Regions from separate parts of the Streptomyces sp. Sge12 genome, predicted to be linked through region 3. Evidence: riboswitches for the same ligand, from Rfam matches in the RefSeq annotation. Region 3 holds a riboswitch; each other region holds the start of a gene.
What was found. Region 3 has a riboswitch for cobalamin ahead of B6R96_RS03685 (CoA-acylating methylmalonate-semialdehyde dehydrogenase). Riboswitches for the same ligand answer to the same signal wherever they lie in the genome.
Positions count from the first base shown of each region.

Region 1: it holds a riboswitch for cobalamin, as region 3 does, so the genes downstream of both, B6R96_RS26815 (cobalamin biosynthesis protein) here and B6R96_RS03685 (CoA-acylating methylmalonate-semialdehyde dehydrogenase) in region 3, are expected to answer to the same signal.
Region 2: it holds a riboswitch for cobalamin, as region 3 does, so the genes downstream of both, B6R96_RS02435 (ABC transporter substrate-binding protein) here and B6R96_RS03685 (CoA-acylating methylmalonate-semialdehyde dehydrogenase) in region 3, are expected to answer to the same signal.
Region 4: it holds a riboswitch for cobalamin, as region 3 does, so the genes downstream of both, B6R96_RS12420 (ribonucleoside-diphosphate reductase subunit alpha) here and B6R96_RS03685 (CoA-acylating methylmalonate-semialdehyde dehydrogenase) in region 3, are expected to answer to the same signal.

Region 1 covers NZ_CP020555.1:5,980,268-5,983,758, reverse strand. Annotated here, with positions in the region: gene B6R96_RS26825 (inorganic phosphate transporter) at 1-844, shown strand, start outside; gene B6R96_RS26820 (hypothetical protein) at 893-1,114, shown strand; cobalamin riboswitch at 1,215-1,379, shown strand; gene B6R96_RS26815 (cobalamin biosynthesis protein) at 1,416-2,378, shown strand; gene B6R96_RS26810 (cobyric acid synthase) at 2,375-3,491, shown strand, end outside.
Region 2 covers NZ_CP020555.1:529,682-533,172, reverse strand. Annotated here, with positions in the region: gene B6R96_RS02460 (glycoside hydrolase family 18 protein) at 1-108, opposite strand, end outside; gene B6R96_RS02455 (hypothetical protein) at 217-720, opposite strand; gene B6R96_RS02450 (DUF5959 family protein) at 788-1,222, opposite strand; gene B6R96_RS02445 (hypothetical protein) at 1,274-1,624, opposite strand; tRNA gene B6R96_RS02440 (tRNA-Trp) at 1,711-1,784, shown strand; cobalamin riboswitch at 1,917-2,057, shown strand; gene B6R96_RS02435 (ABC transporter substrate-binding protein) at 2,103-3,104, shown strand; gene B6R96_RS02430 (FecCD family ABC transporter permease) at 3,101-3,491, shown strand, end outside.
Region 3 covers NZ_CP020555.1:788,840-792,330, forward strand. Annotated here, with positions in the region: gene B6R96_RS03680 (acyl-CoA dehydrogenase family protein) at 1-118, opposite strand, end outside; gene B6R96_RS03685 (CoA-acylating methylmalonate-semialdehyde dehydrogenase) at 115-1,614, opposite strand; cobalamin riboswitch at 1,843-2,021, opposite strand; gene B6R96_RS03690 (cobalamin-binding protein) at 2,105-3,019, shown strand; gene B6R96_RS03695 (short-chain fatty acyl-CoA regulator family protein) at 3,057-3,491, opposite strand, start outside.
Region 4 covers NZ_CP020555.1:2,875,490-2,878,980, reverse strand. Annotated here, with positions in the region: gene B6R96_RS12420 (ribonucleoside-diphosphate reductase subunit alpha) at 1-1,622, opposite strand, end outside; cobalamin riboswitch at 1,766-1,887, opposite strand; gene B6R96_RS12415 (GNAT family N-acetyltransferase) at 1,939-2,436, opposite strand; gene B6R96_RS12410 (CstA-like transporter-associated (seleno)protein) at 2,537-2,734, opposite strand; gene B6R96_RS12405 (carbon starvation CstA family protein) at 2,731-3,491, opposite strand, start outside.

The DNA.
Region 1 (3,491 bases), 5.2 Mb from region 3:
CCCGCTGGTGGCCGGCATCGCCGCGTACCTGGCCGCCAAGCTCACCTACAAGCTGGGCGACAAGGTCGGCGAGAAGACCTCCGCCAAGGGGTACCGCGCCGGTCAGATCGCCTCGGCCGGTCTCGTCTCCCTCGCGCACGGCACCAACGACGCGCAGAAGACGATGGGCATCATCACCCTGGCCCTCATCGCCGGCGGCGCCATCGCGCCCGACGCGAACCCCCCGGTCTGGGTCATCGTCTCCGCCGGTCTGGCCATCGCCATGGGTACCTACCTGGGCGGCTGGCGCATCATCCGCACCATGGGCAGCGGCCTGACCGACCTGCACCCGCAGCAGGGCTTCGCCGCCCAGACCTCGGCCGCGTCCGTCATCCTGGCCTCCTCGAACCTGGGCTTCTCGCTCTCCACCACCCACTCGTGCTCCGGTGCGGTCATGGGTGCGGGCCTGGGCCGCAAGGGCGGTGTGGTCCGCTGGTCCACCGCGACCCGCATGTTCGTCGCGTGGGGCCTGACCCTGCCGGCCGCCGCGCTGGTCTCGGCCGGTGCCGAGCTGGTCATGCGCATCGGTGACGTCGGCATCGCCGCGGTCACGCTCTTCCTGATCGGCTCCTGCCTGGCCATCTGGCTCATCTCGCGCCGCCAGGTCGTCGACCACAACAACGTCAACGAGGTGGAGCCGGCCGGCGCCGAGGAGCCGGGTGTCGTCACCACGGCGATCGCCGCGGTCACCGTCCCGCCGACCGTTGCCGCCGCCGGCACCATCGCCGCGGTCACGGACGAGGACCTCAGGGCCACCATCCCGGCCGCGACGCAGACCCCGGCCGCTCCGGCCGCCGCGGTCTGACCGAGACAGAGACCACGCAGAGACCCGCACCCTTCAGAAAGCGGCAGTATGAAGATCGACTGGGAAGCGCTCGGCTCCGTCTTCGGGGTCAGCCTCCTCGCCACCGTCGCCCTCGTGGCCCTCTTCACCCTGGGCCTGGTGGGCCTGTCCAAGCACGAGACCGCGACCGAACAGGGCGGCACCGCCACCCTCGCCCGCAGCGGCGCGTACGCCTGCTTCGCGCTCGTCGCGGCTGCCGTGGGCTACGCGATCTACCTGATCGTCGCCTGATCCGCCGCTCCGCGGCCGATCGGGCGTGAAGGCTCCCTCCGGGTTTGTCCCGGAGGGAGCTTTTCGCATCCCGCGCCCCTACCGCGCCGCAGGTCAACGGCGAGTTGACGGGCTTCGCGGTGCATGGTGGACTGCCCGAGCCAATACGGCGGCATGGAGAGGAAGTCCGGTGCGAATCCGGCGCGGTCCCGCCACTGTCACCGGGTGCGCACGCCGCGCGTGCGTCCCGGGAGCCAGGAACTCTCGCCGCCGGACACGTCGAACCAGGGCGCGGACCCTGAGTGAGGACATACCTGCCACCATGCGTGCCGATCGCGTCTTCGCGTACGGCGTCACGGCGGGCCTGATCGGCGACCGGATCCTCGGTGATCCGCGCCGAGGGCACCCCGTGGCCGCCTTCGGACGAGCCGCCGCCGCCGTCGAGCGCTCCCTGTGGCGCGACGACCGCGCCCGGGGCCTCCTGCACACCCTGGTGTGCGCCGGGGGCGCGGCAGCCGTCGGAGCGCTGGGCGCCCGCGCCGTGCGCTCCCGGCCCGCCGCCGTCCGTATCGCCCTGACCGCCGCCGCCACCTGGGCCGTCGTGGGCGGCACCTCGCTGGGCCGGGAGGCCCGCGCCATCGGCGGCGCGCTCGCCGCCGGGGACACCGAGGTGGCCCGCGAGCGGCTGCCGCACCTGTGCGGGCGCGACCCGCAGTCCCTCGACGGGCAGCAGATGGCCCGCGCCGTCGTGGAGTCCGTCGCCGAGAACACCTCCGACGCGGTGGTCGGGGCCCTGGTGTGGGGCGCCGTCGCCGGGGTCCCCGGGCTGCTGGCCTTCCGCGCCGTGAACACCCTGGACGCGATGGTCGGCCACCGGTCCCCCCGCTACCTGCACTACGGCTGGGCCTCCGCCCGCCTCGACGACCTGGCCGGCTGGCCCGGAGCCCGGCTGACGGCGGTCGCCGCCGTACTGGCCGGACCCGACCGGCGGGGCGCCGTACGGGCCTGGCGCGCCGACGCCGCCGCGCACCCCAGCCCGAACGCCGGCCCTGTCGAGGCCTCGTTCGCCGGGGCGCTCGGCGTCCGGCTGGGCGGGACCCTCGCCTACGGGGGCCGGGTCGAGCACCGGGCCGTGCTGAACGGCTCCGCCGGGCGTCCGGTGGAGGTCGCGGACATCGAGCGCGCGGTCCGGCTGTCGCGGCAGGTGACCTGGCTGGCACTGGGCGCCTGCGTGGCCGCCCGGCTGCTGGTATCCCGTACGACACGGAGGGGGCGGCGCGGATGAGCGGCGCGAAGCGCGGCGGGGGTCTGCTGGTCGCGGGCACCACGTCGGACGCGGGCAAGAGCGTGGTCACGGCGGGCATCTGCCGCTGGCTGGCCCGGCAGGGCGTGAAGGTGGCGCCCTTCAAGGCACAGAACATGTCGCTGAACTCCTTCGTCACCCTGGAGGGCGCCGAGATCGGCCGCGCCCAGGCGATGCAGGCCCAGGCGGCCCGAGTGGAGCCGACCGCGCTGATGAACCCGGTGCTGCTCAAGCCGGGCAGCGACCGCAGCAGCCAGGTGGTGCTCCTGGGCAAGCCGGTGGGCGAGATGAGCGCCCGCGGGTTCTTCGGGTCCGAGGGGTCGTCCCCCGGGAAGGCGCTGCACGGCGGGCGCCAGGAGCAGTTGCTCGGCATCGTCACGGACTGCCTGGAGCAGCTGCGGGGCACGTATGACGCCGTGATCTGCGAGGGGGCGGGGAGTCCGGCCGAGATCAACCTGCGCCGGACCGACATCGTGAACATGGGGATCGCGCGGGCCGCGCGGTTCCCGGTGGTCGTGGTCGGGGACATCGACCGCGGCGGGGTCTTCGCGTCCTTCTTCGGGACGACGGCGCTGCTGTCCCCCGAGGACCAGGCCCTGATCGCCGGGTACATGGTCAACAAGTTCCGCGGCGACGTATCGCTGCTGGAGCCGGGCATGGAGATGCTGCGCGGCCTCACGGGCCGGGCCACCTACGGGGTGCTGCCGTTCCGGCACGGGCTGGGCATCGACGAGGAGGACGGCCTGCGGGTCTCGCTGCGCGGTGCGGTACGGGAGTCCGTGGTGGCGCCGCCGGTCGGCGCGGACGTGCTGCGCGTCGCCGTGTGCGCGGTACCGCTGATGTCGAACTTCACGGACGTCGACGCGCTCGCGGCGGAGCCGGGGGTCGTGGTGCGGTTCGTGGACCGGGCCGAGGAACTGGCCGACGCGGACCTGGTCGTCGTACCCGGCACCCGGGGCACGGTGAAGGCCCTGCAGTGGCTGCGCGAACGCGGGCTCGCTGACGCGCTGTTGCGGCGGGCCGCCGAGGGGCGGCCGGTGCTGGGCATCTGCGGCGGCTTCCAGGTGCTGGGCGAGCGCATCTCGGACGAGGTCG
Region 2 (3,491 bases), 260 kb from region 3:
ACGGTCGTGGCCGCCGTCGGCCTGTGCGGCGGCGGCGGGCGCGAAGGCGGTCAGCAGGGAGAGGGAGCAGGCGGCGACGGCCAGCCTGCCGAGCATGCTGCGGCGCATGGGCTTCCTTTGCGGATGCGGGGAGCGGGGCGTGTGCGCGTGCGCTGTGCATGCCGGAAACTATTGGTCTGGACCAGAGTGGTCAAGGGGGCGGCCGAAACTCACCCGTCACGGGAGCGGCAGGCTCCACTGGCCGACGTCGTCGGCCAGACCGGCGTCGAGGGCGAACTGGACCGCGGCGGGTTCGGCGTCGGCGGGGATCCGGAAGGTGACGAAGCCCTCCGCCGTGGCGCCGGGGTCGAGCGTGACGGCGGCGGGGAAGGCGGGTCCGGCCGTGGTGGGCAGGTCGATCCCGGTGAACCGCCGGCCGTCGGCGTCCAGCAGGTGTGTGGCCGGTGCGGGGGAGTCCCGGTAGACGGCGGTGCCGGTGTTCTCCAGGCGGAAGCGGGTCGCGACGAGCCGGTCGGGGCCGTCGGGGTCGTCCGGGCCCGTGGGGTTGTCCGGTCCGGCGGGGGTCGCGGGGTCGACCACCTGCGTCAACGTGACGTCGAGACGTGCGCCGGGCTCGCTCCCGGCGAGGGAGATCGTCTCGCCGGAGCCGCCCGGCGCGAAGCCCAGCAGGGTGGGGGCGAGGAGTGCGAGCGCCACGAGGAGTCGTCGGCTTCGGCGCATGACGGAACCTCCCGCTCCACGGGTCCCCCTGCCCACGATCCTCCGCGCCCCGGGCTCCCGCCACCCTTCACTGCCAGTAGCTCCTGGGGCGCGGCCCCACCACGACCTCGTTCGGCCATGTCTCGCGGACCCGGAGGTACCGCCGGCGCAGCTCCTCGACCCAGCCGTCGCCCACGTCCAGCCAAACGCGGACCGACGAGGCGGACGCCGCCTCGTCGGTGATCGTGACGACCGGCACGGGCACCGAGAACCGGCGGTCGACCTCGACGCGGATCTCGTTGCCGCGCAGCCACCGGACGTCGCGGCCGGCGCCGAGTTCGCCGAGCGCCGCGCCCCAGTCGTCCAGGTCCTCGGGCGAAAGCCGCAGCCGCAGCCGCCCGTTGGCGAAGCCGCTGGTGACGACGACCTCGGCGTCGAGATGATCGTGGTAGGCGCTCCTCCCGGGCCGATGCCGCCCCAGCACCCGCAACCGGACACCGCTGTCCCCGGCAACCAGCCGCATCAGATCCACCCCTACGTCCCCCCATCATGTCCCCCTGCCGAAAGAGACGCCCTAGTCGCCGGAGAAGCCGATCCGCAGACGCTCGTCCGCAGCGCAGCGCCGCCCCCAGGCCAGCAGTGTCGTCATGGCTTCCCGGTCGCGGCTTCGCAGCCGCGCCAGATCGGCACCTGCGAGTTCCCGCACCATCCGCTCCACCGCCTCTCCGCGGAGCCGGGTGTCACCGTACGGATCGACGTCGGCCAGGGTGGGCACCCGGTGGCGGCCCAGTCCTTCGACGGCCGCCCAGAACGCGTCGTCGTCGAAGACGATCCGCTCGAGCGTCCCCGCAGCCGGACGCGCCCCCGGCCTGCGCCCGGACCGGGAGGGCGAGCCCCCGCGCCGCAGTTCGACGACCAAGGTCATACCGACCCCCTCCGCACAGGAATGACAGGGGTGACAGTTAATCAGTGGAGCTCCGGGGGACCGGCATGTCATCGTTGGTCCACCGAAGGGGCGTAGCTCAGCTGGCCAGAGCACCGGTCTCCAAAACCGATGGTCGCAGGTTCGAGTCCTGCCGCCCCTGCACCGTGTTGAACAGCAGTTCCGGCCAAGCCCGGGTGGGAGCCTTTCTCCCACCCGGGCTTCGCCGCGTCCACCGTCCGGGCGCCGGGCATCAAGCATCAAGCATCAGGCCTCGGAGCCGGTGGCCTGGTGGTTTCTGGCAGACTGGGCGCGTCACCCAGGCGGTGCAGGACAGGAAACCGGTGCGATTCCGGTGCGGTCCCGCCACTGTGACCGGTCGTCCCCCGCGGGGAAGGGCCGGGAGTCAGACACTGACGCACCGCCTCTCCCGCAGTTTCACGTCGACCAGGGGACGCGGATCCCCCGGAGAGGCCCCGTCATGCTGTCGCGTTCCCGCGCCGCCGCCCTGCGCGCGCTCCTGCCCGTCGCACTCCTGATACCCCTGGCCGCCTGTGCCGGCTCCCCCGGGGCGGGGGAGGACAAGGCCGCGGGGGACTCCGCCGCCGCGCCCGGGTTCCCGTACACGCTCACCAACTGCGGTGTGAGCAGCACCTTCCAGGCTCCGCCGCAGCGCGCGGTCACCATGAACCAGCACGCCACCGAGCTGCTGCTGGCCCTCGGGCTGGGCGACCGGATCGCCGGGTCCGCCTACCTCGACGACGCCGTGCTCCCCGTGTACCGGCCCGCCTACGACAAGATCAAGGTGCTGGCCAAGGAGTACCCCTCCAAGGAGGTCCTGCTCGGCGCGGACCCCGACTTCGTCTACGGCGGGTACGCCAGCGCCTTCGACAAGGGACAGGGCCGCGACCGCGAGGGACTCGCCACGTCCGGCATCAACTCCCGGCTCAACGTGGAGTACTGCACCGAGGGCAAGGTCGGCCTCGACCAGCTGAAGACCGAGATCACCGAGGTCGCGCGGACCTTCGGCGTGCCGGAGCGCGGCGCGAGGCTCGTCGAGGAGGAGCAGCGCCGCATCGACGCCGTGACCGCCCGGGTGGGGGACCGGCCCCGGCCGGCCGTCTTCGTCTACGACTCCGGCGAGGCCTCCGCCGCGACCTCCGGCGGCAACGGCATCGGCAACGAGATCGTCTCGCTCGCCGGCGGCACCAACGTCTTCGCCGACCTCAAGGACACCTTCGGCGACGTGTCGTGGGAGCAGGTCATCGAGCGCCGGCCCGAGGTCGTCCTCATCTACGACTACGGCGGCACCACCGTCGAGGCCAAGAAGCAGCGCCTGTTGAACGACCCGGCCCTCGCCGACGTCCCCGCCGTCAAGAACCGGCGGTTCGTGGTGCTGCCGCTCTCCTCGGCCGTCCTCGGCGTGCGCGTCGCCGACGCCGTCGAGTCCCTGGGCAGCCAGCTCCACCCCGCCGCCCCGTGAGGCTGCGCACCGCCGCCGTCCTCCTCGTCCTGGCCGCCGCGCTCGTCGCCTCCGCGGTGGCCGGCCTGGCCCTGGGGGCGGTACGGATCGCGCCCGAGCGCGTGTTCGACATCGTCCTCGGCGGCCTCTCGGGGGAGCGGCGCCCCGGCGCCTTCGCCGCCATCATCTGGGACGTCCGGCTGCCGCGCGTCCTCCTCGGGGCCGTCGTCGGCGCCGGGCTCGCGGTCGCGGGCACCGTGCTGCAGGCCCTCGTACGCAACGAGCTCGCCGACCCCTTCCTGCTCGGCGCGTCCTCCGGCGCCTCGGCCGGAGCCGTCCTCGTGATCGTCTTCGGTACGGGGGCCCTCGCCTTCGGCATGGGCCTGCCGCTCGCCGCCTTCGCCGGCT
Region 3 (3,491 bases):
GGAAGTGCTTGTCGCGGTCCCAGGCGACGGCGTGGGGTGCGAGGTGTTCCTGGGCGAAGTCGAGGGTGACCTCGGCGAGGGCGAGCTGGTCCTCGGTGAGGGTGGTCACGGCGCTCATCCCATCGTCGGGATGGTGAAGCTCGCGCCCTCCTTGGCCCCGGAGGGCCAGCGCGAGGTGACGGTCTTGGTGCGGGTGAAGAAGCGGATGGAGTCGGGGCCGTGCTGGTTCAGGTCGCCGAAGCCGGACCGCTTCCAGCCGCCGAAGGTGTGGTAGGCGACGGGCACGGGGATCGGCACGTTGACGCCGACCATGCCGGCACCCACCCGGCGGGTGAAGTCGCGGGCGGTGTCCCCGTCGCGGGTGAAGATGGCCACGCCGTTGCCGTACGGGTGCTCGGTGGGCAGCCGCAGGGCCTCCTCGTAGTCGGCGGCCCGTACGACGCAGAGCACCGGGCCGAAGATCTCCTCGCGGTAGATCCGCATCTGCGGGGTCACCCGGTCGAAGAGGGTGGCTCCGGCGAAATAGCCGTTCTCGTGCCCGGGCAGGGTGAACCCGCGCCCGTCGACGACGAGTTCGGCGCCCTCGGTGGCTCCGATGCCGACGTAGCGGTTCACCCGGTCGAGTGCGTCCCGGCTGACCAGCGGCCCGAACTCGGCCTCGGGGTCGTCGGAGCGCCCCACGCGCAGGGTGGCGATGCGCGCCGTCAACTTGGCCACCAGGGCGTTCGCGGTCTCCTCGCCGACGGGGACGGCGACGGCGATGGCCATGCAGCGCTCGCCCGCGGAGCCGTAGCCGGCGCCGATGAGGGCCTCCACGGCCTGGTCGAGGTCGGCGTCGGGCATCACGATCATGTGGTTCTTGGCGCCGCCGAAGCACTGGGCGCGCTTGCCGTGGGCGGCGGCGGTGGCGTAGATGTGCGCGGCGATCGGGGTGGATCCGACGAAACCGAGGGCCTGCACGCGCGGGTCCTCCAGGAGGGTGTCGACGGCCTCCTTGCCCCCGTTGACCACGTTGAGCACGCCCGGCGGCAGGCCGGCCTCCAGGAACAGCTCGGCGAGGCGCAGCGGTACGGAGGGGTCGCGTTCGGAGGGCTTCAGGATGAAGGAGTTGCCGCAGGCCAGCGCGGGCGCGGCCTGCCACAGGGGGATCATCGCGGGGAAGTTGAAGGGGGTGATCCCGGCGACCACGCCCAGCGGCGAGCGCAGCGAGTGCACATCGATCCCGGTGCCCGCGTTGTCGGTGAACTCGCCCTTCAGCAGGTGCGGGACACCGGCGGCGAACTCCACGACCTCCAGGCCGCGTTGCAGGTCGCCGTGGGCATCGGCGATGGTCTTGCCGTGCTCGGAGGACAACAGCCGGGCCAAAGCGTCGCGTTCGCCCTCGACGAGCTGGAGGAAGCGCAGCATGACGCGGGCGCGCCGCTGCGGGTTCCACTGGCCCCATTCCTGCTGGGCCTCCTCGGCGTCGGCGATCGCCGCCTCGGTGTCGGCGCGGCCCGCCAGGGGGACCCGGGCCTGGACCGTACCGGTGTTGGGGTCGTACACGTCGGTGAAGAGCCCGGACGTGCCGGTCGTGTGCTTTCCGCCGATGAAATGGGTGAGTTCGCGGACCATCGAAGCCTGCTCTCGTCAGGTGAGATCCGAGGAAGGCGCGGCGCAGGAGCGGTGCGGCACCGATCGGGGTGCGCACCGCGGGCTCGGCCGCGGGACAGGGGAGGGCTGGGGGCGCCCTCGTCGAGTCACGAACGCGGGGACAGGGCGCCGCCGTTCGGGTACTCCGCCGGATCACCCGGGCCGTGGTCACGTACCGGTGCCATGCGTGTCTGCTCCATCCTCGTGGACAACACGGAACACCCCACGGCCGGTATCCTGACTCCCGGATCATCGCGCGCTCTCCGGCCTTCCCGGCGGATGGTTTCCGTCAGTGGCCTGTACTGCTGAAGAACGCACTTCCCGGTCACAGTGGCGGGACCGCGCCGGATTCACACCGGCTTCCCTGCACCGCGGGCTTGCGACGAAGATATAGTTGGACGTCCTAGTAAGTCCACCCCCGCCGTGGCGCGGACGTGTGAAAAGCCCCCGGACCAGGGCCTACAGTCGAGGAATGCGCATCGTTTCGCTGCTTCCCGCGGCCACCGACATCGTGGCGGAGCTCGGCCTGGCCGCCGACCTGGTGGGCCGCACGCACGAGTGCGACTGGCCCCCGGAGCACGTGGCCGGTGTGCCCGTGGTGACCTCCGCCGAGTTCTCGTCGGACACCCTGAGCAGCCGGGAGATCTCCGACGCGGTCGGCGGCGCCGCGCACAGCGGCTCCTCGCTCTACACCCTCGACACCGACGCCCTCGGCGCCCTGGCTCCCGAGGTCGTCCTGACCCAGGACCTGTGCGACGTCTGCGCCGTCTCCTATGCGGGGGTCAGCCGGGCGGTGCGCGTCCTGGACGGCGGGCCCCGCGTGCTCAGCCTGGAGCCGCGGACCCTGGGCGACGTACTGGACTGCCTGGTCACGGTGGGCGAGCTGCTCGGCGTACGGGATCACGCGCGGGCCCGCCGGGAGGCGCTCGCCGCCCGGCTGGACACCGTACGCACGCTCACCGCGGGGCGGCCGCGACCGCGCGTGGTGGCGATCGAGTGGCTGGATCCGCTCTGGCCGGCCGGGCACTGGGTGCCGGAGCAGATCGGGTGCGCGGGCGGTGAGCCGCTGATCGCCGCCCCGGGCGAGCACACCCGGCCGATGGACTGGGAGGCGGTCCGGGCCGCCCGCCCGGACGTCCTGCTGGTCATGCCCTGCGGGTTCGGCCCGGAGCGCACCCTGCGCGAGCGGGAACTGCTGACGTCCCTGCCCGGGTGGCAGGACGTGCCCGCGGTGCGGTCCGGTGAGGTGTGGGTGCTGGACGGTCCCGCCTACTTCAACCGCCCGGGCCCCCGCGTCGTGCGCGGCGCGGAGGTCCTGGCCCACGTCCTGCACGGGGTCCGGGCCGACGAGCCGGTGACCACGGCGGAGGCCCTCCGGCTCGGTTGAGGAGAGCGGGCCGCGGTGTGCCGCGCGGCCGATCGGGTCACGGTGCGCGGTCGGCGACCTGGTACGGGACGAAGGTGCTGGTGTTCTCGTCCACGGCCAGCGGGCGTCCGAGGGGCGGGACGGCCCGCTGGGGGCAGTCGAGGCGTTCGCAGAGGCGGCAGCCCATGCCGATGGGAGTGGCGGCCGCCGTGTTGTCCAGGTCGAGGCCGTCCGAGTAGACGAGCCGGGAGGCGTGCCGGATCTCGCAGCCCAGGCCGATGGCGAAGGTCTTGCCGGGGGCTCCCCAGCCGCCGCGGTGGCGGGTGACGGCGCGGGCGGTCCACAGGTGGCGCTGCCCGTCGGGCATGGCGGCGACCTGGACGTGGATGCGGCCGGGGGCGGCGAACGCCTCATAGACGTTCCACAGCGGGCAGGTGCCACCGGCACGCGAGAAGTGGAATCCGGTGGCGGACTGCCGCTTGGACATGTTGCC
Region 4 (3,491 bases), 2.1 Mb from region 3:
AGCTTGGTGGACAGGGCCTTCGCCTCGGGGGAGTCGAAGGGCAGCTTCAGCTTGAAGAAGACGTCCTGGAGGCCCATCGCGCCCAGGCCCACCGGGCGCCAGCGGGCGTTGGAACGGCCGGCCTGCTCGGTCGGGTAGAAGTTGATGTCCACCACGCGGTCGAGGAAGGTGACGGCGGTGCGGACGGTCTCGTCGATCCGCTCCCAGTCGATCTCGCCGTCCACGACGAAGGCGCCCAGGTTGACCGAGCCGAGGTTGCAGACGGCCGTCTCGCCGTCGTTGGTGACCTCGATGATCTCGGTGCACAGGTTCGAGGAGTGCACGACGGTGCCCGGCTCGGCGGTCTGGTTCGCCGTGCGGTTGGAGGCGTCCTTGAAGGTCATCCAGCCCTGGCCGGTCTGCGCGAGGGTGCGCATCATCCGGCCGTACAGGTCGCGGGCGGGCATCGTCTTGCGGGCCAGGCCGTCCGCCTCGGCCTTGCGGTAGGCGGCGTCGAACGCGTCGCCCCACAGGTCGACCAGCTCGGGCACGTCGGCCGGGGAGAACAGCGACCACTCGGCGTCGGCGTTCACGCGGCGCATGAACTCGTCCGGCACCCAGTGGGCGAGGTTCAGGTTGTGCGTACGGCGCTGGTCCTCACCGGTGTTGTCGCGGAGCTCCAGGAACTCCTCGATGTCCGCGTGCCAGGTCTCCAGGTAGACGGCGGCGGCACCCTTGCGGCGGCCGCCCTGGTTCACGGCGGCGACGGAGGCGTCGAGGGTCTTCAGGAACGGCACGATGCCGTTGGAGTGGCCGTTGGTGCCGCGGATCAGCGAACCGCGGGCGCGGATGCGGGAGTACGAGAGGCCGATGCCGCCGGCGTGCTTGGAGAGCCGGGCCACCTGGTGGTAGCGGTCGTAGATCGAGTCGAGCTCGTCCAGCGGGGAGTCCAGCAGGTAGCAGGAGGACATCTGCGGGTGCCGGGTGCCGGAGTTGAAGAGCGTCGGGGAGGACGGCAGGTAGTCCAGACGGCTCATCAGCCGGTACAGCGAGGCCACTTCCTCCACGGCCTGCACGCTGTCGTCCGCCGCGAGGCCGCAGGCCACGCGCAGCATGAAGTACTGCGGGGTCTCGATGACCTGACGGGTGATCGGGTGGCGCAGCAGGTAGCGGCTGTGCAGGGTGCGCAGGCCGAAGAAGCCGAAGCGGTCGTCGGCGCCCTCGGCGAGGGTGAGCTCGACGAGCGAGTCCAGGCGGCTCGCGTGGGTGCGCACGAACTCGGCCGTGCGGTCGGCGATGAGGCCCTCGCGGTGGCCGACCTCGACGGAGGCCGAGAAGGAGGTGGAGCCCTGGCTCGCGGCCTCGTCGCGCACGGCCAGCGTCAGCAGGCGGGCGGCGAGCCGGGAGTAGGCCGGGTCCTCGGAGATCAGACCGGCGGCGGCCTCCGTGGCCAGCCCGCGCAGTTCGGCGTCGTCGGCGGCGGAGCTGCGGCCGCGCAGCGCGGAGGCCGCGACCCGGCCGGGGTCGGTGTCGGGGAGGTCCGCCGTCAGTTCGGTGAGGGTACGCAGCAGCGTGGCCCCCGGGCCCTCGGTGTTGTCGCCAGAAGTGGACTCGGCGCGCGGTGCGGAAGGCGCGATGGTCACGGCGGGAGCTCTCCCTCGCTCGGCCCGGTCATCGGCGGAGCGGGGCGCGAGCGGGCGCATGCGGGCGCGACAGGAACGCTTGCCCCGCATGGCGTCCACCGGCCCAACCGCGAGGCCCGGACGTGTCGGCACCCGGTTCGGTCGAGCCGGGCGCGCTGTCGGCAGGTCATCGGACTTGGCGTCCGGATGTCGGACACTTCATACCGTTGCGGGACAGTTCCGGATTCCCACCGGATTCCCCTGCGGCGACAGCAGGCATGAGCATACATGTGGGGGCGGCCCGATGCGGCAACCCCCACATGTAGTGTCGGCGTGGCTACAGCTTGAGTCGATACGTCAGGAGTGTCAGGCCTTCGATCGGCGCCCAGTCCCGCTCCGGCGTGCGTACGAAGCCCAGTCGGGAGTAGATCCGGTGGGCGCCGGCCATGCTGCGCTGGGTGGAGAGCACGATGCCCGTGACCCCCTCGACGGCCCGCGCCCGTTCGATGCAGGCCCGCACCAGAGCCTCGCCGGCGCCCTGCCCGCGCGCCGCGTGGGCCACCGCGAGCATCCGGAACTCCGCCTCGTCGGGGGCGGCGATGTCGGCGAGCGGGCTGCCGGGGGCGGCGAAGGTCACCCCGCCCAGCACCCGCCCGTCCCGCTCGGCGACGAGCACCTCGGCCAGGGCGGCCCGGCCGGCCACGTCGCGCAGCACGTTCAGGTAGGCGTCGTCCTCGTTGAAGTCCAGATGCCCGTCGGCGAGGTAGGCCTGCGCCGTGATCCCGCCCAGCTCCGCATAGTCGGCGGGCACCGCCGTTCTGATCACCATGTCCATGCGCTCGAGTGTGCAGGACGGGTCGGCGCCGGCGGCGGGCGCGGACCCGGCGAAGGCCCCGCCGGAGGTGTCCGGCGGGGCCTTCGGTGTGCGGGGCGGCTCAGCAGCAGCGGAAGCCCTCGCGGGGGTCCGCCTCGCGGGCGTCCGTACGGGCGCGTTCGAAGGCGCGGCGGGTGAGGACCTCCGCGTCCGGGTCGTGGGAGCGGGCGTGGGCCACGTACCGGTCGTAGGCGGCCTCCCCCGAGAACTCCCGTACGTAGAACCGCGCCTTCGCCAGCGCGCTCCGTACGGCGCTCACGCCACCGGCTCCTTGACGTGTCCGCCGCCCGCCTCGGGGCCGGCCGTGGCGAGCTCCGCCCGCTCCTCGGCGGTCGCGATCAGCCCGGCCGGGGCGACGATCTTCGACTCGGTCCACGGGACCTCGGAGAGGGTCGCCGATCCCGGGTCGCGGACGGCCTTCAGGCAGGTCCGGGCGGCGTCCGCGAGGACCACGATGATCAGGACGGCGAAGAAGGCGCAGAGCACGCCGTCGACCGTGGCGTTGGTGACCACGGTGTGCATGTCGTCCATGTTCTTGGCCGGCGCCAGCACCTTGTCGGCGTCGATGCCCGCCTGGTACTTGTCGCGCTGGGCGAAGAAGCCGACCTTCACGTCCTCGGAGAAGATCTTCTGATAGCTCGCGGTGAGGGTCACCGTGGCGTCCCAGACCAGCGGGACGCCCGTCACCCAGGCCCACTTGAGCCGCCCGGACTTGACCAGCAGCGTGGTGCAGACGGCCAGCGCGACCGCGGCGAGCAGCTGGTTGGCGATGCCGAAGAGCGGGAAGAGCTGGTTGATGCCGCCCAGCGGGTCCTTGATGCCGACCCACAGGAAGTAGCCCCAGCCGCCGACGACGATCGCGCTCGCGAACCATACGCCGGGCTTCCAGCTGACGTCCTTGAAGGACTTGTGCACATTGCCGAGGGTGTCCTGGAGCATGAACCGGCCCACGCGGGTGCCCGCGTCGAGCGTGGTCAGGATGAAGAGCGCCTCGAACATGATCGCGAAGTGGTACC